3 regions of the Pseudobutyrivibrio sp. UC1225 genome follow, and region 2 is predicted to be linked to each of the others. Evidence: predicted binding sites of a transcription regulator. Region 2 holds the regulator's gene; each other region holds the start of a gene.
The links. The regulator HrcA, encoded in region 2, represses chaperone genes, less so after heat shock. The targets are predictions, from matches to a motif close to TGTTAGCACTCNNNNNNNNNGAGTGCTAACA.

Region 1: the regulator HrcA is predicted to act here: its motif matches at 6,093-6,123, upstream of clpB (ATP-dependent chaperone ClpB).
Region 3: the regulator HrcA is predicted to act here: its motif matches at 4,633-4,663, upstream of BMZ41_RS01120 (co-chaperone GroES).

The regions. Positions count from the first base shown of each region.
Region 1 is NZ_FOVQ01000008.1:44,246-51,861, reverse strand. It holds gene BMZ41_RS10675 (hypothetical protein) at 1-606, opposite strand, end outside; gene BMZ41_RS15940 (hypothetical protein) at 723-857, shown strand; gene BMZ41_RS10670 (tetratricopeptide repeat protein) at 854-1,195, shown strand; gene BMZ41_RS10665 (2-hydroxyacyl-CoA dehydratase family protein) at 1,340-2,545, shown strand; gene BMZ41_RS10660 (2-hydroxyacyl-CoA dehydratase family protein) at 2,545-4,086, shown strand; gene BMZ41_RS10655 (RNA polymerase sigma factor) at 4,303-4,812, shown strand; gene BMZ41_RS10650 (DUF4179 domain-containing protein) at 4,829-6,040, shown strand; gene clpB (ATP-dependent chaperone ClpB) at 6,210-7,616, shown strand, end outside.
Region 2 is NZ_FOVQ01000001.1:356,945-364,560, reverse strand. It holds gene hemW (radical SAM family heme chaperone HemW) at 1-856, opposite strand, end outside; gene lepA (translation elongation factor 4) at 858-2,663, opposite strand; gene hrcA (heat-inducible transcriptional repressor HrcA) at 2,863-3,912, shown strand; gene grpE (nucleotide exchange factor GrpE) at 3,924-4,529, shown strand; gene dnaK (molecular chaperone DnaK) at 4,556-6,448, shown strand; gene dnaJ (molecular chaperone DnaJ) at 6,452-7,616, shown strand, end outside.
Region 3 is NZ_FOVQ01000001.1:222,265-229,880, forward strand. It holds gene BMZ41_RS01100 (DUF4340 domain-containing protein) at 1-311, opposite strand, end outside; gene BMZ41_RS01105 (adenylosuccinate synthase) at 375-1,649, opposite strand; gene BMZ41_RS01110 (DegV family protein) at 1,677-2,549, opposite strand; gene groL (chaperonin GroEL) at 2,642-4,276, opposite strand; gene BMZ41_RS01120 (co-chaperone GroES) at 4,312-4,596, opposite strand; gene BMZ41_RS01125 (DUF2974 domain-containing protein) at 4,774-5,901, opposite strand; gene BMZ41_RS01130 (DUF308 domain-containing protein) at 5,911-6,636, opposite strand; gene BMZ41_RS01135 (CPBP family intramembrane glutamic endopeptidase) at 6,653-7,291, opposite strand; gene BMZ41_RS01140 (HAD hydrolase-like protein) at 7,278-7,616, opposite strand, start outside.

The DNA of each region.
Region 1 (7,616 bases), on a different contig from region 2:
GATATCTATATTAGGAAGATAGGTGTTTGTGTTCAGAGAAAAGGCTCTGACAGAAACGATAGGTCTTTCTTCTGTACTGCTGGCATGCAGGGTGGCAGCAACTTTAACTGCCTCAGCATTTCCACCGCCTACGACACAGCTTCCAATTTCCTGGAAAGTGTTAGGGGTATCTGCTACAAAATAGTTGTCATAGTCCTGAAAGGACAAAACATTTCCTGCTTTTTTTTCATGATGTTCAGCAACACTCAAATTAAATTTTTCTGCGGCACTGGCAATTTTCTGAAGTTTGCTAAAGAGAGTCATATTGCCTATGGTGATTGCAGTGTGTTTAGCATAATCTATAAGCTCAGTGAAATCATATTTCTTACTTTCTGAGAAGTCTGCAGGAGCAGGTTTTACAGCATCGATTGTGAAATCGCTGTAATTATAATCAGGATAGTTCTCTCTGACATATATCATTGCTTTTTTAAAATCTGCAAACAGACATCTGCGAAGATCAATATGTTTTACATCTTCTATATTTAAGGAATCATCTTCTTGTTCGTCCATAGCCGCTTGTATGTGATAGTTTAGCTGAGTTTTAAACATAATATCATTAATAACCATATAAATTATCCTCCACTACTAACTGAATAATAGCATATTTTGTACTGCACTTACAGAATTATCACTATATTTAGTGATAATTTATTGAAAACTACTAAAATTGAAAGAGTTTTGTTATGCAGAAATGTGAAAAATTTGTGAATAACTACACAGATATGCCGAAAAAGTGTATTATAATGATTGCCTGCATTGATGGTCCCGAGATTACAGTTAATGGTAGAGATTTATTGATAGGAGGTAAGGATTCATGAATAAAGATGATATACAGAGTATTTCGAAGTTAATTAATGATTTGGATCAGAAAGCTGCAAAAGCAGTTGTAGATAAAGATTATGATGAAGCCTTTACCATTTATCAGGAGATTCTCGGTGCCTATGAAACCTTGAGACTTGAAAAGAGCTGTGGGCGTACATTATTAAATATGGCAAACGTTATGTTGCTTAAAGGTGATACCGAGAAGGCAAAGGAATATATAGACATTGCTGCTGATATAAATGATTTGCAGAATGATTATATGGATTGTGTAAACATTCAGATTCTCAGATCTAACATGTATCTGCCATCAGCATATCGTTGCGTAGAGGTATAGGGGAAGATTTATAATAAATATAAATTTGGTGCCACATCTATTATTGGATGTGGCATTTTTCTTTGTGAGCAAGAAACTGATTGAGTGAAATTTAGTTTATTGTTACAATACTATTTATCAATAAAAATAGTATTGGAGAAGGTTGTGAAAGACTTAAAGCATTTATATTATTTTGAAAAGTTATTGGAGGATTCCTATAACGACTTATGCAGACAGGCTCAGTCTGAAGGTAAGAAAGCAATCGGACATGTTTGTTTTCAGATACCAGAGCCACTTTTAAATCTGCCAGGTTGTTTCTCCACACGTCTACGTGCACCTCGCACAGGCTCCATTGAAATGGGAACCTATTATATGAGCTCGACTTTATGTGAAGCATGTCGAGCTTACCTCGAGAGAGCAATCGAGGGAGGCTTTAATTTTCTTGACTGCATTTTGGCACCTGACGCCTGCGCACAGATGAATCGTTGCGTGGAAAATATAGAAAGACTAAAGACTAATCCAAAGGATTCATTCTTTGTTACATATTCAGATGTGCCAATGAAGTCGGACGAATCTGCTCTTAAGCATTATGTAAAGCAGATGCGTATTAGAGTACTTGAGCCATTACATGAAAATTTTGGAATAGATGTTTCTGATGAGGCGCTTCGTAAAGCGGTAGAGGAGCAGAATGAGATAAGCAGATTGATTACTGCCATTGGAGAATATCGTAAATGCGATAATCCTGTTATTACAGGATATGAGTTTGCAGTATTATGTTTGGCTACCTATTGCTGCCCAAAGTATTTGATAAAGGAAAAACTAGAGGAGACTTTAGAGGAGCTTAAAACCCGCGAGCCAGACCCAGCAGGAAAATATCGCATTCGTGTAGTGATGGTTGGTTCTGAGATTGATGACCCAGAGTTTATCCAGCTGGCAGAGGAATGCGGAGCTCTTGTGGTAGCCGACAGATTCTGCTTCGGTTCCTTACCAGGCCGACAGGAAATTGTTTTAAATGATGAGGAAGATGTTCTTACTCAGATTTGTCGTACTTATTTGGAGTGGGGCAAGTGTCCTCGTTTCTTTAATCAGGATAAGATAATGGAACGCCGTGAATACGTTGACCAGCTGGCAAAGGAATATCATGCAGATGGTCTTATTTATGAGCAGATAAAATTCTGTGATTACTGGGGTTACGAAAGAGCTTCAGCTTTTCATGTTATGCAGGAGGAGTATGTCTGGCCTGTACTTTCCGTGGACAGACCATATTCAGTGCGTTCTTCCGGTCAGCTTCGCACACGAATTCAGGCTTTTGTAGAGCGTGTGGAAATGAAAAAGATTGCAGAGAAAAAGGCTGAAAGGAGCGCGAACTAATGGGAAAAGAATATGGAAGTGAGCCACTTGGCAAAGTGCTTTATTCAGGACGTCGCCCTCGCCGCTGCAGAGAATGGCGTGGTTTTAAAGATACCTGGTACGATTACACTCGCTGGCTTTATTACCTATCAGTGCTGGCTAGATTTATGATGAAGCCAAACAATTTCAAAGGCTTCTTTAGATATCGTTGGATGAGCAATTATCTGGCAGTACCTGATTTTATGGACAGACACACAGAAGGTCTTAGAGGTACAGCCCTTAGACTTGCTCATGAAGGAATCGGCCTTATTGTCATCGATATGACTCTTTCTCTTACGGATATGTTCAAGGCTGATCCTGAAATTGGAAATGATACAGAGCTTTCAAAGAAGATGGTTATCTTCGATGAAAATATGATGAGCACTATTATGGGGGGCTTCAGAAATCTTAAATGGGTCAGCTACGAGGTTCCTGCCATCTATGCCAGCTCCTTTATGTGTCAGGAAGGCGTAATGCATTATGTGGACAAGACTCACGAATATGGAGTCCCTACAGATGTTTGCCCAATGCCCGCTGCGGAGCTTGGAGCAGCCATTGATGACGATTTGCCTAAGATAGGTGCCTGTGCAGTTCAGTGTAATACTACCTGCGATGGCAGTCTTATGGGCGGTGGACTTATGGCAAGAAGTATGGGTATACCTACATTCCAATTGGCATCGCCAATCCGTCATCGCCAGGAGAGTGTGCAGGAATATGCAGGTGAGGAAATTTTAAATGCCATTCACTTTATCGAGGAGCAGACAGGTGAGAAATTCGATTGGGATTATCTTTTTGAAAATATGGCTCGCTTCAATGATGAAACAAAGGAATTTTTAGAGTGGCTGGAAATCAATAAGACACCATATCCACAGCTGCTGGGAGCCACACTTGGTTTCTATAGATATGGTGAATATATGGCAGCCGGTGGACGTAGTCCGCTCTTTTTAGAGACAAGTAAGAAGATTACAAAACTTGCAACTGAGGCTTATAGGAATAAGGAAATGGCCTGCAAAGAGTATCGCCATCGTGCAATCCTTTGGGGTGTTCAGGCTGCGTACTATACCGCATTTCCGAATTGGCTTATGAACTGCTGGGGAATCGTGCCAATCAATGACATGCTTTGCTGCGTTTCTACAGAGATGGTCAGCACCACAGACAAACATCAGGCACTTCTAGATTTAGGTTATCTCTACGAAAATATGATTATGAGAAGCCGCTCTAATGGTGGCTATGAAACAGGTGTGGAGGACCTTTTCAGAATCTGTGAGCAGATGAACGCAGATATGGTCATCATGTATGTGCACATTGGGTGCAAATCTATGGCAGGCTACCATGGCCTTTTTGAAGAAGAGGCCAGAAAGCGCGGCATTCACTGGATTTGGGTAAATCACAATCTGATGGTACCTTATGACGGCACCCGACGTGACATGCGCACCGAGGTAAATCGCTACATGCGCACCATCCTCAAGGAAGAGCCAGTGGACCCAAGCCTGGAGGACTTTGATGATTCACTCTGTTGGTAGTTTTTATAAAATATGGTGTTTGCTAAGGTCTAAGCTTTCGGCTTAGGCCTTTTTATCGCGATAAAGATATTCAAGCTGAACACTTTTTATACTTTGTGAATTATTTTTTTATAAAGTGAAACTTTTTCACTCACCACACGTCTAATGTATGTAAGAACAATTGAAGGACGCTTTGATTATTCTTAATACTGTGTGCACAACAGGAGGCTGCTATAAATGCAGAAGCGAGACATAAATGAACTTATAGTAAGAGCAAAAAGGCGTGATAAGGATGCTTTTACTGAACTAATAAATAGATATATGCAGGACATGTACAAGGTGGCACTGGCAATTCTTATGAATGATGAGGATGTGGCCGATGCCATTCAGGAGACAATCCTAAATTGTTGGGAGAAAATAGATACACTTAGGGTTAACAAATATTTTAAAACTTGGCTTACAAAGATTCTCATGAATAATTGTTATGACATCATTAGGAATGGGCAGAATCAGGCCGAGATTCATGAATGGGATGAACCTACCTATGAGGACGACTGTAACCTAGAGCTGAAAGAAGCTTTGAGTAAGCTTGAGGAGAAATACAGAGTTATCATAGTGATGTTTTATTGGCAGGGTTATTCCATCGATGAGATTTCAAAAGTATTAGATCTCCCGGCGAATACAGTCAAAACCAGATTAAAGCGTGGCCGAGAAAGATTGGCCAGATATTACGAGATAGTTGAGTAGAAAGGAAGACAGTGATATGGATAAAAAGAAGTTAATAATATCTGATGCTGAAATTCCTACAATAGTTCAGGAAAAAGTAGACCTTGCCTTTACTCAGATTTATGAGGAAGAGGAGAGGACAATGAAAAAGAGAAGCTTTAGAATTGTTAAGACAATAGTAGCAACAGCTGCAGCCCTTGGCGTAGTGATTCTATCAGGTGTATGTATTACAAATCCTTCTTTTGCAGAAGAGGTTCCTGTTGTTGGAAATGTATTTTCGAGTATTGGCCATAAACTTGGTTTTGGTGGGGATTATGAAAAATACGCAAAACCAATTGCATCAGATTCATTAAATGATGCTGTGGCATTAAGCCAGACTGTGGATGGCAATACTGTAACTTTGCAGGATATCTATTGCGATGAGAAAGCAATGTATATAAGTATGATTATTGAGTCAAAAGAGGCGTTCCCAATTAATCAGATGTATCCTGATTTGGATAACAAGGACATGTATATGTTTTATCTATTTGATTCAAAATTAAAATATAGCTTTGAGACAGAGGATAGTAGTTATAATAATAATTCTTTAGATTATTTAAATGGAGAATTTATTGATGATAATACATTCCAGGGAGTCGTAAAGGTCGATTTAGATTATGTGCTGAATTACTACTCAAAGGATGTACTTGATAGTAGTGATTATTATACAGACGCCAATACACCAGTTTCACATTATGAGTTGCCTGATTCCTTTACAGTAGATTTTGAACTAAATGATATTGTTACTGATATTAATAATCCAGAATTTAGTAAGTTGTCAACAGAAGAACAAGATTCTCTTGGCTTTAGGAATGAATATGAAAATTGGTGGATTGATGGTCCTTGGAAGTTTTCATTTGAAGTAAACGTTGATAGAGAAAATACTACATCAAGAACCATTGCCGTTGAAGGTGTATCCGGGCTTAGTGAGATAACAGTTAGCAAGACCCCATTTGAATTAGAGTTAGAATATGATGATCCAAATGCGGATTATATTGTTGTTGCCCTTGATAAGGATGGAAAACATATGTCGGCAGTTAATAATTTGGATATGGTTCCAGTGGATGGACATGATATCTCTGAAATAACGCTTTATGTTTGCGACTACTATGATTACATGGACGAAATAAAGGGGCTTCAGTTAGAAGGTGATGGAGCAAAAGATATTTTGGATGAAAAGGCTCTTTGGAGTGGAAAGATAGAATTCTAAAAAAGGCATAAATAAAGGCTTTTTATAGACAAAATATAAAATATTTATTAATTATTAGCACTCTCTCTTGTAGAGTGCTAATTTTTGTGTTAGAACATAATTAAGAAAAGAGAAGGTACATCATCTGCCACCCTGGCGAAGGGAAGGCTAGGGAGAAAGGAGAAGATTTATGAATATCCAGAAATTTACACAGAAATCTATAGAAGCCATAAATGGCTGTGAAAAGATAGCAATGGAGTATGGCAATCAGGAGCTGGAGCAGGAGCATCTTTTAATGGCGCTGATGCGTCAGGAGAATGGTCTGATTCCTTCATTGATTAGCAAGATGAATATCGACACTACTCAATTCGTAAATGCGATAGACGCAGCTCTTAGTGCCAGAGTGAAGGTGCAAGGAGGACAGCTAAGAGTTGGTCAGCAGCTTAATTATGTGCTTACCTATGCAGAGGATGAAGCAAAGGCTATGCGAGATAGCTATGTTTCGGTAGAGCACCTTATGCTTGCCATGATTAAAAAGCCAAGCACTCCAATAAAGAACATTTTCAAGCAGTTTGGCATTACAAGAGACAGCTTCCTTGCAGTACTAGCCACAGTAAGAGGAAATCAAACCGTAAATACGGATAATCCAGAGGCTACCTACGACACACTTGAGAAGTATGGCTACGACCTGGTAGAAAGAGCAAGAGATAACAAGCTTGATCCAGTAATTGGTCGTGATGAGGAAATACGAAATGTTATCCGAATCCTTAGCCGAAAGACAAAGAACAATCCAGTTCTTATCGGTGAGCCTGGTGTTGGTAAAACAGCAGTTGTAGAGGGTTTGGCACAGCGTATTGTCCGTGGTGATGTGCCAGATGCACTTAAGAATAAAAAGGTATTCTCACTTGAGATTGGTTCAATGATTGCAGGTGCAAAATACCAGGGCGAGTTTGAGGAGAGATTAAAGGCTGTCCTTGATGAGATTAAAAATTCAGATGGCGAAATCATCCTGTTTATTGATGAATTACACACAATCATCGGAGCAGGAAAGAATGGCAGCGGTGGACTTGATGCAGGCAACATGCTAAAGCCTATGCTTGCCCGTGGCGAGCTTCACTGTATCGGTGCTACTACACTTGATGAATACAGAGAATACATTGAAAAGGATGCTGCATTAGAGCGTCGTTTTCAGCCAGTTATGGTTGATGAGCCTACAGTCGAGGATACTATCTCAATCCTTCGTGGACTTAAAGAACGTTACGAGGTATTCCACGGAGTAAAGATTACAGATGGTGCATTAGTAAGTGCAGCTACACTTTCAAACAGATATATTTCAGACAGATTTTTACCAGATAAAGCAATCGATCTTGTGGATGAGGCTTGTGCCCTTATTAAGACAGAACTTGATTCAATGCCGGCAGAGCTTGATGAAATGAACCGACGAGTAATGCAGCTGGAAATTGAAGAGGCAGCTCTTAAGAAGGAGACAGATAAGCTTTCTCAGGATAGACTAGCTGACCTTCAGAAGGAACTGTCAGAACTTCGAGACGAGTACAATACAAAGAAGGCTGCATGGGATAACGAGAAAAAGCTAGTG
Region 2 (7,616 bases):
TAGTGCGTACATTATCAAAAAGAGAAGCAGAACCAAGACCTACACCAAGATAAGGAACTCTATCCCAGTATCCTACATTATGGCGACAAATCTTACCATTTCGCGCATAGTTAGAGATTTCGTAGCGTTTATATCCCTTATTCTCAAGATAGTCCATTGTAAACTTATATAGGCGGTATGCCTCCTCATCAGTAGGTAATTCTTCAGTCTCCATGCCAGCCTGTTGTTTAACAGCATCAAATCTGTATTTTTCGTAGAAGGGTGTACCCTTTTCTATGATGAGAGAGTAGGCTGATATATGTTCTGGACGAAGCATCGTAACTGCATTAAGAGTCTTTTCCAATTTGGCAACATTTTGATGAGGCAGGCCGGTCATAATGTCAACGTTGACGTTATCAAATCCAGCTTTACGAACCAAATCAAATGTATGTAAGAATCGATTGTAATCGTGAATACGACCTAATTCCTTAAGTTCATCATCGTTTGCAGATTGAAGACCGATGCTTAGACGGTTGATACCTATTGAACGGTATACATTAAGCTTTTCTGCTGAAAGTGTACCGGGATTACATTCAACCGATATTTCTGCCAAAGGATCAATTTTGAAGCATTCCTTAACAGTGGTGATAATAGCATCCATCAAATCCTCTGAGAGCCATGATGGTGTGCCACCACCCACATAAATAGTGGAAATAATACAGTTTGGATGAGTGGCTGCAACGTATTTTATCTCAGTGCACAAAGCAGCGGTATAACGCCGCTGCATTTTTTCATCGAAAACCCCAGAAAGGAAATCGCAATATAAACATTTTTTTACGCAAAATGGTATATGTATGTACAGTTCGATAGGATTCATTTTAGTCCTCGTCAAGCTTAAGAACGCTCATGAAGGCTGCCTGTGGAATTTCTACATTGCCAACCTGACGCATTCTCTTTTTTCCTTCCTTCTGTTTTTCAAGAAGTTTTTTCTTTCGTGAAATATCGCCACCATAACACTTGGCAAGAACGTCCTTGCGCATAGCTTTAACTGTTTCACGAGCAATAACCTTTGAGCCAACAGCTGCCTGAATAGGAATCTCGAACAAGTGACGTGGAATTTCATCTTTAAGCTTTTCGCACATTTTTCTTCCTCGCTCGTAAGCTGTTCCCGAGAAGACGATGAAGGAAAGTGCATCAACTTCTTCTTTATTAATGAGGATATCAAGCTTAACAAGCTCAGATTTCTGATATCCCTTCATTTCGTAATCAAAGGAAGCATAACCACGTGAACGGCTCTTTAAAGCATCAAAGAAATCGTAGATGATTTCGTTAAGTGGAAGAGTATATTTGATAAGGGCACGTGTTTCCTCAATATACTCCATGCTTATGTACTGACCGCGGCGCTCCTGACAAAGATCCATAATAGCACCTATGAATTCGCTGGTAACCATGATTTCGGCATCAACCATAGGCTCTTCCATGTAATCAATTTCTGATGGATCTGGAAGATTGCTTGGGTTTGTAAGTTCAATCATGGTACCGTCAGTTTTATGTACTCGGTAAACTACTGATGGAGCAGTAGTAACAAGATCAAGATTATACTCACGCTCTAAACGTTCCTGAATGATTTCCAAATGAAGAAGACCAAGGAAACCACATCTAAATCCGAAGCCGAGTGCAATAGAAGTCTCAGGCTCAAACTGAAGTGCAGCATCGTTAAGCTGAAGCTTCTCAAGAGCATCTCTTAAGTCTGGATATTTTGCACCATCAGCTGGATACAATCCACAGTAAACCATAGGGTTAACTTTCTTATAGCCTGGAAGAGGCTCGGCTGCTGGACGATTAACGTGTGTGATAGTATCACCGACGCGAGTATCACGTACGTTTTTGATAGAAGCTGTCATGTAACCAACCATACCAGCAGGAAGCTCATCACAAGGAATGAACTGACCAGCGCCAAAGTAGCCAACTTCAACAACGTCGAATTCAGCATTTGTTGCCATCATGCGAACTTTATCGCCAACCTTAAGAGTACCTTCTTTAACTCGGCAGAATACGATAACACCCTTGTAAGGATCGTAAAGGGAGTCGAAGATAAGTGCCTGAAGAGGAGCTTTTACATCCCCCTTAGGTGCTGGAAGCTGATGAACTATTGCTTCAAGTACATCGTGAATATTAAGACCTGTCTTAGCGGAAATCTGAGGAGCATCCTGAGCCTCAAGACCGATAATGTCCTCAATTTCTTCTATAACATGTTCTGGATCTGCAGATGGTAAGTCAATCTTATTGATAACAGGGATAACATCAAGGTCGTGATCTAATGCAAGATAAACATTTGCAAGAGTCTGAGCCTCGATACCCTGAGCTGCATCTACAACAAGAATAGCCCCATCGCAAGCTGCAAGGGAGCGGGAAACTTCATAATTAAAATCTACGTGACCAGGAGTGTCGATAAGATTAAAGATATACTCCTGACCATCATCGGCTTTGTAAATAATACGGACGGCCTGAGACTTGATTGTGATTCCACGCTCACGCTCAAGGTCCATATTATCAAGAACCTGTGCCTGCATCTCTCTGTCGGTAAGAGTTCCAGTCATCTGTATAATACGATCAGCAAGAGTAGACTTGCCGTGATCGATATGTGCTACTATACAAAAATTTCTAATTTTACTCTGATCCATAAATTCCTCTTCTTATTTAATATTCTTAGCTTTGACTAGTTTATCATGTTTGGCTTTATTTATCTATTTATAAATCTAAAAAAAATCTAAAGTCAGTTGACAAAAGGATAGGGTAGGTGTAAATTAACATCAGAAAATGATTAGCACTCCAATTTGATGAGTGCTAACAATCAAAGGCGGTTGTGAGTGAGGTGAATGTATGGCAGATACAGAGCTTGATGAGAGAAAAGTTAAGATTCTAAATGCTATTATCAAAAATTATTTAGAAACAGGAGAGCCAGTTGGTTCACGTACCATTTCTAAATATACAGATTTAAATCTAAGCTCGGCTACCATTCGTAATGAGATGTCAGATCTTGAGGATTTAGGATATATCGTTCAGCCTCACACATCTGCAGGACGAATTCCTTCTGACAAGGGTTACAGATTTTATGTTAACAATCTGATAGCTTCCAAAGATAAAGAAGTTTCAGATATGAAGGAATGGATGATTGAACGAGAAGAGAAGATGGAGACTCTTCTTAAAAACGTGGCAAAGGTTTTGGCTACTAATACACAGTATGCTACATTGATTTCTGCTCCATCAGTTGTTTCGAACAGATTGAAGTTCGTACAGCTTTCAGCAGTTGATGAAAATCAGTTGCTTTCTGTTGTAGTTATGGATGGAAATATTGTAAAGAATAAAATCATTCAAATTGACAAGCCACTTGATAATGAGACATTACTTAAGCTAAATATGCTTTTGAACACAAATCTTAATGGTCTAGCCGTTGATCAGATTAATCTAGCGCTTATTACCAGATTAAAGGATCAGGCGGGAATTCATGATGAGATAGTTTCTCAGGTACTTGATACTGTAGCAGAGACCATTACAGAAGATGAAGATTTACAGGTTTACACCTCGGGTGCGACTAACATCTTCAAATACCCAGAGCTTTCAGATTCAAAGAAAGCATCTGAGCTTTTAGATACCTTCGAAGAAAAGCAGTCGTTGATAGAGCTTCTCGCAGAGAATGCTTCTGATGAGGAGACAGGCATTCAGGTATACATCGGTGATGAATCACCAATATCTACCATGAAGGATTGCTCAATTGTTACAGCAACATACGAACTTGGAGACGGAGTTAAAGGAACAATTGGTATTGTAGGTCCAAAACGAATGGATTACGAAAATGTTGTTGATAATATAAAAAGTCTCAAGGGACAGCTTGATAAGCTGCTCCGTAATGAGAAGAAAAATGATAGTTAGGAGATTTCTTAATGGCAGAGAATAAAATGGAAGAGTTTTCTACAGAAGAAGCAGTTAAGGAAGCTGTAGAGAACGCTGAAGAAATGAAAGAGGAAGCTGCGGCTGAGAATACAGAAGAGGCAGCTGAGGCTAAGGGTTCTGAGAAAGAATCTAAGAAGGGCTTCAAGAAAAAGGAAAAGAAAAAAGACAAAAGAGACGAGCAAATCGAACAGCTTAATGACAGAGTAATGCGTCAGATGGCAGAATTTGAAAACTTCAGACGCAGAACTGAAGTTGAAAAGTCTCAGATGTTTGCAACAGGTGCAAAGAGCATCGTAGAAAAGATTCTTCCTGTAGTAGATAACTTCGAAAGAGGTCTTGCTACAGTTGAGGAAGGAGCAGATCCATTTGCAGATGGAATGCTCATGATATATAAGCAATTACTTACAACTCTTGATGAGGCAGGAGTTAAGCCAATCGAGGCTGTAGGACAGGAATTCAATCCAGATTTCCACAACGCAGTAATGCATGTTGAGGATGAGGAAGTTGGCGAGAACATCGTCGTAGAAGAATTCCAGAAGGGCTATATGTACAATGACACTGTAGTCCGTCATTCAATGGTAAAGGTAGCAAACTAAGGAAATTATTTAGGAGGATATAAATCATGGGAAAGATTATTGGTATCGATTTAGGAACAACTAACAGCTGTGTTGCTGTTATGGAAGGTGGAAAGCCTACTGTTATCGCAAATACAGAGGGTGCTAGAACAACACCATCTATCGTAGCATTTACAAAGACAGGTGAGAGACTTGTTGGTGAGCCAGCAAAGCGTCAGGCTGTTACAAACGCTGAGAAGACTATCGCTTCTATCAAGAGAGATATGGGCACAGATAATGGTCGTATCATCGACGATAAGAAGTACTCTCCACAGCAGATTTCAGCTATGATTCTTCAGAAGCTTAAGAGCGATGCTGAGAGCTACTTAAATGAGAAGGTTACAGAGGCAGTTATCACTGTTCCTGCATACTTCAACGATGCTCAGCGTCAGGCTACAAAGGATGCTGGTAAGATTGCAGGTCTTGATGTAAAGCGTATCATCAACGAGCCTACAGCAGCTGCACTTGCTTATGGTCTTGATAACGAGCAGGAGCAGAAGATTATGGTATACGATCTTGGTGGTGGTACATTTGATGTATCTATCATCGAAATCGGTGATGGCGTTATTGAGGTTCTCGCTACAGCTGGTAACAACAGACTTGGTGGTGATGACTTTGATCAGAAGATTACAGATTGGATGCTTGCTGAGTTTAAGGCAGCTGAAGGCGTAGATCTTTCTACAGATAAGATGGCACTTCAGAGACTTAAGGAAGCAGCAGAGAAGGCTAAGAAGGAGCTTTCTTCAGCAACAACTACAAACATCAATCTTCCATTCATCACAGCTACAGCAGAAGGTCCAAAGCATTTTGATATGAACCTTACACGTGCTAAGTTTGATGAGCTTACACATGATTTAGTAGAGGCTACAGCAGGCCCTGTAAATCAGGCTCTTAAGGATGCAGGTCTTAATGCATCAGAGCTTTCAAAGGTACTTCTTGTTGGTGGTTCTACAAGAATCCCAGCAGTTCAGGATAAGGTAAAGGCTCTTACAGGTCACGAGCCAAGCAAGACTCTTAACCCAGATGAGTGCGTAGCTATCGGTGCTTCAATCCAGGGTGGTAAGCTCGCTGGCGATGCTGGTGCAGGCGATATCCTTCTTCTTGATGTAACACCACTTTCACTTTCTATCGAGACAATGGGTGGTATTGCTACAAGACTTATCGAGAGAAACACAACTATCCCTACAAAGAAGAGCCAGATTTTCTCTACAGCAGCTGATAATCAGACAGCAGTAGATATCAACGTAGTACAGGGTGAGCGTCAGTTCGCTAAGGATAACAAGTCACTTGGACAGTTCAGACTCGATGGTATCCCACCAGCAATGAGAGGTGTACCACAGATCGAGGTTACATTCGATATCGATGCAAACGGTATTGTAAACGTATCTGCTAAGGATCTTGGAACAGGTAAGGAGCAACACATTACAATTACAGCTGGTTCTAACATGTCTGATGATGATATCGAGAAGGCAGTTAAGGAAGCTGCTGAGTTCGAGGCTCAGGATAAGAAGCGTAAGGAAGCTGTTGATACAAGAAACGATGTTGAGAGCTTTGTATTCCAGACAAAGAAGGCTCTTGATGAGGTAGGCGACAAGATTGACGCAGCTGATAAGGCAGCAGTAGAGGCTGATATCGAAGCAGCTCAGAAGCTTCTTGATCAGTACACAACTCCAGAAGAGATGTCTGATTCACAGATTGGTGAGCTTAAGGCAGCTCAGGAGAAGCTTACAGAGTCAGCTCAGAAGGTATTCGCAAAGATGTATGAGCAGTCACAGGCAGCTCAGGGTGCAGCTGGTGCAGGCCCAGATATGAGCCAGTTCACAGGTGCAGGCGCTGGAGCAGGTGCAAACACAGGCGCAGCTAACGATGACGTTGTAGACGCTGACTTTAAGGAAGTGTAATAGATGGCAGAACAAAAACGTGATTACTATGAGGTCCTTGGTGTTTCCAAGACAGCCTCAGAAAGCGAGCTCAAAAGTGCATACAGAAAGCTTGCAAAGAAATATCACCCAGATATGAATCCAGGTGATGCTGAAGCTGAAAAGAAATTTAAGGAAGCCTCAGAAGCCTATGCGATTCTTTCTGATCCAGATAAGAGACGTCAGTACGACCAGTTTGGTCATGCAGCCTTTGAAAATGGCGGAGGCGGAGCCGGTGGTTTCGATTTCTCAGGTATGGATTTTGGCGATATTTTTGGCGATATTTTCGGAAGCTTCTTTGGTGGCGGCGGAAGAAGTGCATCTAATGGTCCTATGCGTGGTGCAAACCTTCGTGCAGCTGTTCACATCACATTTGAAGAGGCAGCCTTTGGTTGCGAGAAGCAGATAGAGATTACACTTAAGGAAGAGTGTGCCGCATGCCACGGTTCAGGTGCAAAGCCTGGTACAAGCAAGCGCACATGTACTAAGTGTGGCGGTAAGGGACGTGTAATGGTTACACAGCAGTCCCTCTTTGGAATGGTTCAGAACGTTACTACTTGTCCAGATTGTCATGGTACAGGTGAAGTTATTGATACTCCATGTCCAGATTGTAACGGTACAGGTTATGTATCTCGCAGAAAGAAGATTGCTGTATCTATTCCTGCAGGTATTGATAATGGTCAAAGCGTACGCATTCGTGAAAAGGGTGAGCCAGGAAGAAATGGTGGTCCTAGAGGCGATTTACTTGTAGAGGTTATCGTTTCCAGTCATCCTACATTCCATCGTCGTGATTATGATATTTATTCAGAGGCTCCAATTTCATTTGCTCAGGCAGCACTTGGTGGAGAGGTTATCATCGAGACGCTTGATGGAAAGGTTTCATACGAGGTTAAGCCTGGTACTCAGACAAATACTCAGATTCGCTTAAAGGGAAAAGGAATCCCATCACTTAGAAATAAAGCAGTGAGAGGTGACCATTACGTTACACTTGTTGTTCAGGTTCCTACATCTCTTTCTAAGGACGCAAAGGATGCACTTAGAAAGTTTGATGAGCTTACAGGAAACACTACAACAGGTGGTCCTAAGACTGTTAAGACAGAAAAGAAACGCAAGGGATTTGCTGATAAGATTAAAGATGCAATAGATGATC
Region 3 (7,616 bases), 130 kb from region 2:
TCATTAATCTTTTCGAAATAAAGTTCAATACCATTTGAATCAGTCATAGTGAACTTATAAACCTCTTCTTTTGGTATATAGATTATTTGCTCACCCTTATCCTTTTTTTCGCTTTCTTTATCAAGTTTATCTGCTATGGATGGGGTATTGGATATAATTGTTTCGTCGCTGGGATTGAGCAATCCTAAAGGCGGATTTTCACTATTCCATACATGATTCATATAAATAATAGCTATAAAGGCGCCAATCAGTATCAGAACAAGAATCAATAAAACTATCTTTAATTTCTTAGAATTCAAAAATGCCCCCATAACTCCAGCTCCTCCTAAACAAAAAATTGCTTTACAACTATATTGTAAAGCAATTTTAATTGATTATCTATAAATAATATCGTCTCTGCTAGGACCGTTTGAAATCATTGTAATTGGGAAGCCAATCTCCTTCTCAATAAATTCAATGTACTCACGGCAGTTTTCTGGAAGATCTTCGTATTTCTTAACACCACGAATATCGCACTTCCATCCTGGAAGAGTAACAAGAACTGGCTTAGCCTTTTCAAGCTTAGATGTAACAGGGAAATCGGTAGTAACTTCTCCATCGATTTCATATCCAACACAAACTGGAATTTCATCGAGGTATCCAAGAACATCAACTACTGTGAAGGCTACATCTGTTGTACCCTGCATTCTACATCCATATTTTGATGCAACACAATCGAACCAACCCATACGACGAGGACGTCCAGTTGTAGCACCAAACTCACCACCATCGCCTCCGCGACGTCTGAGCTCATCAGCCTCATCTCCAAAGATTTCTGAAACGAAGGCTCCAGCACCTACTGCTGAAGAATAAGCCTTACATACTGTAACCACCTGCTTAAGCTCCTGAGCCGGGATACCAGCACCAATACAACCATAAGGTGCAAGTGTTGATGAAGATGTAACCATAGGATAAATGCCATGATCAGGATCCTTAAGTGTGCCAAGCTGTCCCTCAAGGAGAATTGTTTTGTCTTCCTTAAGTGCATTCCAAAGATATGCAGAAGTATCGCAAACATAAGGTGCAATCATATCTCTGTACTCGTGAAGTGTATTAAGAAGCTCTTCTGGTGTAAGAAGTGGCTTGTGATAAAGATGCTCTAAAAGAATATTCTTCTGCTCGCAAGTACGAACTACCTTTTCCTTTAAAAGCTTCTCATCAAAAAGCTCCTGAACCTGATATCCAATTTTTGCATATTTATCTGAGTAGAATGGAGCGATACCACTCTTTGTTGAACCGAAAGAGGCCTTTCCAAGACGTTCTTCTTCATATTGATCAAAGAGAATATGATATGGCATTACAATCTGAGCTCTGTCTGATACCAAAATCTTTGGTGCAGGTACTCCCTTCTCAACAATGGAGTTGATCTCATTAATAAGGATTGGAATATTAAGAGCTACACCATTTCCAATAATACTTGTGGTGTGACTATAAAATACTCCGGAAGGTAATGTATGAAGAGCAAATTTACCGTAATTATTTACGATAGTATGACCAGCATTAGCTCCTCCCTGAAAACGAACAATGATGTCAGCGTTTGCAGCCATCATGTCAGTAATCTTGCCTTTTCCTTCGTCGCCCCAATTGGCGCCTACAACTGCTTTTACCATAACAATCCTCCTAAAATATTGCCTAAATTATTCTATATCAATCAGCTTCTTTGTAACTGTACAAGCTAAAGCGCCTGGTCCAATATGACATGAAACTGATAATGATAACGGATCTATCCAAATATTTTTAACAGGAAATTCTTCTAATAGTTCTTCACGGAATTTCTCAGCTGCTTCCTGATTCTGAGTATGTGCTACAGAAATAACAACATCATCAAAATTATCTGTATGAAGGACATCTTTCATATCCTTTTTTAAAGCTTCTATCATAGTCTGCTTTGCAGCCTTCATGGTACGTGCCATGCTGTATTTATCAAGCTTTTCTCCATAGATAGATAGAACAGGCTTAATCTTAAGCAAGGAACCAATAGCTGCTACAGCAGGAGTAAGTCTTCCACCCTTCTTCAAGTATTCAAGAGTATCAACTGTAATATAAATTGTAGATGCAGATTTAATTTCCATAAGTGCGTCGCAAATTTCTTGTGCACTCTTACCCATATCCGCAAGCTTCTTAGCTTCTAAAGCTGAAAGCTTCTGTGTAACGGATATACGCTGATTATCTACAACAACAACTCTTCCATCATAATCCTCTGACAACATCTTTGCTGTGGCACAAGATGATGAAAGGCCAGATGACATAGGAATGTAAACAAGCTCATCATATTCTTCAAGAATCTTATCCCAGGAATCCATAAGATTACCTGTGATAGGCATTGAAGTAGTAATTTCTCCGCCTTGGGTAAGCTTCTCATAAAACTCGTCCTGACTAAGGTCGATGTCCTCGTAATATAACTGTCCATCAATATAAAAAGGCATTGGCTCAACGAAGATACCTAATTTTTTAGACTCTTCCTGAGTAATGCCACTATTGCTATCTGTAAGTATTGCTACTTTACTCATAATTCACCTCGAAAATTGTATTGCTTAAAATAAAAGCACCGCTGATTATGATACCATAACCAGCGGTGAAATAAAACATTTTTAAGTGAATTTTAGTACATTCCACCCATTCCACCAGCAGCAGCGGCTGCAGCAGCTGCATCAGCAGCAGGATCCTTAATATCAGCAACAACTGACTCTGTTGTAAGAAGTGTAGATGCAACAGAAGCAGCATTCTGAAGTGCTGTTCTTGTAACCTTTACAGGATCAAGGATACCAGCCTTAACCATGTTTACATACTCTTCCTTGTATGCATCAAAGCCTACAGCGTCCTCAGACTCACGTACCTTGTTAATGATAACTGAGCCCTCAAGACCTGCATTTGCAGCAATGTAGAAAAGTGGAGCCTCAAGTGCCTTAACAATAACGTTAGCACCAGTCTTCTCGTCACCAGAAAGTGTCTCAGCAAGCTCAGCAACCTTCTTCTGAACGTGGATGTATGCAGAACCACCACCTGAGATGATACCTTCCTCAACAGCTGCACGTGTAGCGTTAAGAGCATCTTCCATACGAAGCTTAGCTTCCTTCATCTCTGTCTCTGTAGCAGCACCTACACGGATAACTGCAACACCGCCAGCGAGTTTAGCAAGTCTCTCCTGAAGTTTTTCCTTATCAAACTCTGATGTTGTCTCATCAATCTGACCACGAATTTGTGCTACACGAGCCTCGATTGCATCCTTATCGCCAACACCATCAACGATTGTAGTGTTTTCTTTATTAACCTTTACTGACTTAGCACGACCAAGCTGCTCAAGAGTTGTATCCTTAAGCTCAAGACCAACCTCCTCAGAGATTACCTGACCGCCTGTAAGGATAGCAATATCCTGAAGCATTTCCTTACGTCTATCACCATAGCCTGGAGCCTTAACAGCTACTACATTGAATGTGCCACGAAGCTTGTTAAGGATAAGTGTTGTAAGTGCCTCTCCCTCAATATCCTCTGCGATGATAAGAAGTCTTGCACCTGACTGTACAATCTGCTCAAGTACTGGAAGAAGCTCCTGGATATTAGAAATTTTCTTGTCTGTGATAAGGATGTATGGATCATCAAGATTTGCTTCCATCTTATCCATATCTGTACACATGTAAGCTGAAATATAACCTCTATCGAACTGCATACCTTCTACAAGGTCGAGCTCTGTCTGCATTGTCTTTGATTCCTCGATTGTGATAACACCATCGTTAGAAACCTTTTCCATAGCGTCAGCAACCATCTGACCTACTTCATCATCACCAGCAGAAATAGCAGCTACTCTTGCAATCTGCTCCTTGCCATCAACAGCCTTTGACATAGCTGAGATAGCCTCTGTAGCACACTCTACAGCCTTCTTCATTCCCTTTCTAAGAACGATTGGGTTTGCTCCTGCAGCAAGGTTCTTCATACCTTCCTTAACCATTGCCTGAGCAAGAACTGTAGCTGTTGTTGTACCGTCACCTGCTACATCATTAGTCTTTGTAGCAACTTCTTTTACAAGCTGAGCACCCATATTCTCAAATGGATCATCAAGCTCAACATCCTTAGCGATAGTAACACCATCGTTTGTAATAAGTGGAGCACCGTATGGCTTTGCAAGAACAACATTACGCCCCTTTGGTCCAATAGTAACTCTAACTGTATTTGCTAATTTATCAACACCTGCCTCTAAAGCCTGTCTAGCTTCAGCACCGTACTTAATTTCCTTTGCCATTATAATTTACCTCTTTTCTGTATTTTGAATTTAGATTATTCAACAACTGCAAGAATATCATTCTGACGAACGATAATGTATTCTTCGCCTTCAAGCTTAACCTCAGTACCTGCGTACTTAGAGTAGATAACCTTCTGGCCTTCCTTTACCTGCATAGTAACATCCTTACCATCTACAACCCCACCTGGACCAACAGCGATTACAAGTGCCTCCTGTGGCTTCTCCTGTGCTGCTGATGCAAGAATAATTCCTGATTTTGTAGTCTCTTCTGCCTCGCACTGCTTTAATACAACGCGGTCTGTTAATGGAACCAATTTCATTTTATATTACCTCCTAAATAATAATCTCTGCCATTCTGTTAGCACTCATTGTATACGAGTGCTAACTACAAAAAGTATAATAGGATTCTATTGAAAAACTTTCAACTAAATCGGAAGGAAGAATTTCAATAGAATCCTATTAAAAACTCTTTATTTCTCTTTTTTTCTCGTTTTTTCTTACTTTTGCATTTTTGGAAGCTTGGAAAGTACCGTATTTTTAAGGGTATCTCCGCCTACTGCCATCAAATGTTTCAGAACGTCTATGACTATTGCCTGGTTTTCTGGATCCAATTCCTGGATTTCCTTAGTAACTATTGCAATAGATTTTACTTTATTGCCTGTAATATGGGACATTTTCGTAGCTCCAGAATTAGATAAAAGCTCAAAGAATACGTCACCAAACGCTTCTCTGGTTTCGTAGTCAAACTTCTTAGTCCATTCTTTCATTATTTCATCAATCATAACTGATGAATTTGCTACAGAATCTACCTTTGTAAATCTATTACGAACCACCTGCCAACTAAATAAATCATGTTGGCTTAACCCTTTTGTATTAGAGGATACAACAGAAATCTTTGCTTTAGTGTACATCATCATTCCGATAATAGATTCATTTGGAATATATTTGTGTACTCTTTTAATTACGGACTTGTATTCTGGTGTTTTAAGAATTTCAGGAATAAAGCCAGGGCCATCGTTATTATAAATTTCTATAATATTATCCTTTATGTGAGGTTTACAAAATGCTGAACCATATAAGGCAAAGCTTCCACCCTTTGAATGACCTCCTATACGAAGCTGCTTCATTGTTCGGGCAAAATTTTTATTTAAGTATTCTACAGCCTTTAACTGACCACCTGTCCCTGGCGAAAAGGACATATTGAAATCCTCTTTCCATCCAATAAGACTGTCATCGGTACCACGGAATGCAACATAGATAGTGCCATCTGGCAGGTAAAAGGTGCATACAGCAAACTGACTTTGCTCTTCAGCATCAAGCTCGTTAACAAAACCAGAAAGCTTCATACCGCCAAATCTCTTAGAATGAGCCATTTCTCTTATAAGAAAAGGCGCGCGTTTTGTAAGGGAAGTCCTTGCCAGTAGCTCATTTTCAGAATGTTTTTCAAAAAATAAGTCACAGGCGTCTTCTATTGAAATCTTTTCCTTTAAGCCTGGTCCTGGGACTATACCATCGAAGGCTGTATATACAAGCTCGCATAAGACAGCATTGTCGACCTCGTTAAATGGGTCAATATCAAATGGTACGTCGCCTCGCCAAATCAGATAATCTTCAATGTTAGCCATAGTTATAAATTATTCCTCAAATAATGAGTCTGAGTTTGTGTCAGTGTAAATATCGTCAAAGTAATCTTCCTGAGGCTCCTCTTCAAAAATCGAATCATCAAGCGATGACTTACTTGGAGCATCCTCTAGATTACGATTGTAATTGCGATTAGCATCCTTTTTATGATCATGTAATCCAATTGCCATAAGAAGCAATGAGAATAAAGATAAAGCACCAACGGCAATCAAATATGAGCAAGTAATTACATTTCTTTCAAAAAACTTCTGTGGAACAAAAAGGAAATAGATACTAGCTGCTATACTTGCTATTCCGAAAATAAGGCTTATGAACCAAACCCCTCTTTGAATATGGAATAAAGCAAAAGATTGTTGAAGCATTACTGCTCCTAGAATCACGCCTATTAAGCAAACCAATGCTTCAATAAAAGTTGAAATAGTATTGGCCTGGAAAATAAAAACAGCGCCAATAATAACTAAAATAACTCCCATGGTAAATCCATAGTTGGAAATTTTTATAAATTCATGATTAAAGAAGAATTTAATCATGTACCATGCTCCAAAACAAATAAAAAGTATGCCTACTGCTAAAACGGAAAATGAATAAACCATTTTGGAAATAAACTCAGCATCCAAAACCAAAAGGCATATTCCTAATGCAAGATAAATAAGAGATGCAACAATGTGCGCAACCAATGCCACCTTTGAATCATTAATTTCTTCACTGTTCTTAGTCATTATTACCCTCCTCTAGTTAGCTAAATAATATTGCAATAAGATTGATTAGGCCATGAGCTAAAAAACACATCCAAAGTCTTTTGTTTTTAACATACATGGCTCCAAGTGCTATACCAACAATCACTGCATATATGAATTGTACTATATTATTATGTATAATTCCAAAACAAATTGTAGATAAAACAACAGCTTGTATAGGCCCGTACCATAACCACAACTGTCCTGCTATAATTCCACGCATTAATAGTTCCTCTAAAATAGGAATTACAAGAGCATTACAAATAAGCTTTAGCCACAATCCACCATCTGAAAGTGTACTACTTGCCTTTGAAAAATTTGTGGAGCGCTGTATAAGTCCGCTATGTGTAAGAACAATATTTGATAAAACACCAACAGCAATTACAAAAATCACCCATATTAAGCTTTTAATTATTTCGTTTTTATCTAGTTTTGTAGGTATTATCTTAGGGGAGCCCTTATATATTATCCACATTGGTACCAAACAAAATAATGCTGCAATAAGCAGGCACATAAGCCTGCCTATATTTGCAGCATATAAATCCATCAATAAAGAACTACCAAGCTGATAGACAATAAAATATACCAACAATGGATAAATTATTTGAATTACTCGATTAGTCTTAATTTGATTCAATGTAATCTAACACCTCACTTGGAAAATCAAAGACCTCTAAAGCGCCATGCTCCAGCATTTCTTCAGTAGAACCAAATCCCCAGGAAACTCCAATGCAATCAATGCCAGCAGCCTTTGCTCCATCTACGTCAAATTTGGTATCTCCAATAAGTATAGTCTCTTCCTTTTGATGCCAAGGGGATCTGCTGAAACAAAGATTAATAACCTGCTCTTTTGTATTAATCTTTGCATCCATTGTGGAACCGCAAATATCAGTGAAATATTTATCTATTCCTAAATATTCAAGGATCTTTCGTGCAGTAGGTTCAGGCTTAGAGGTACATAC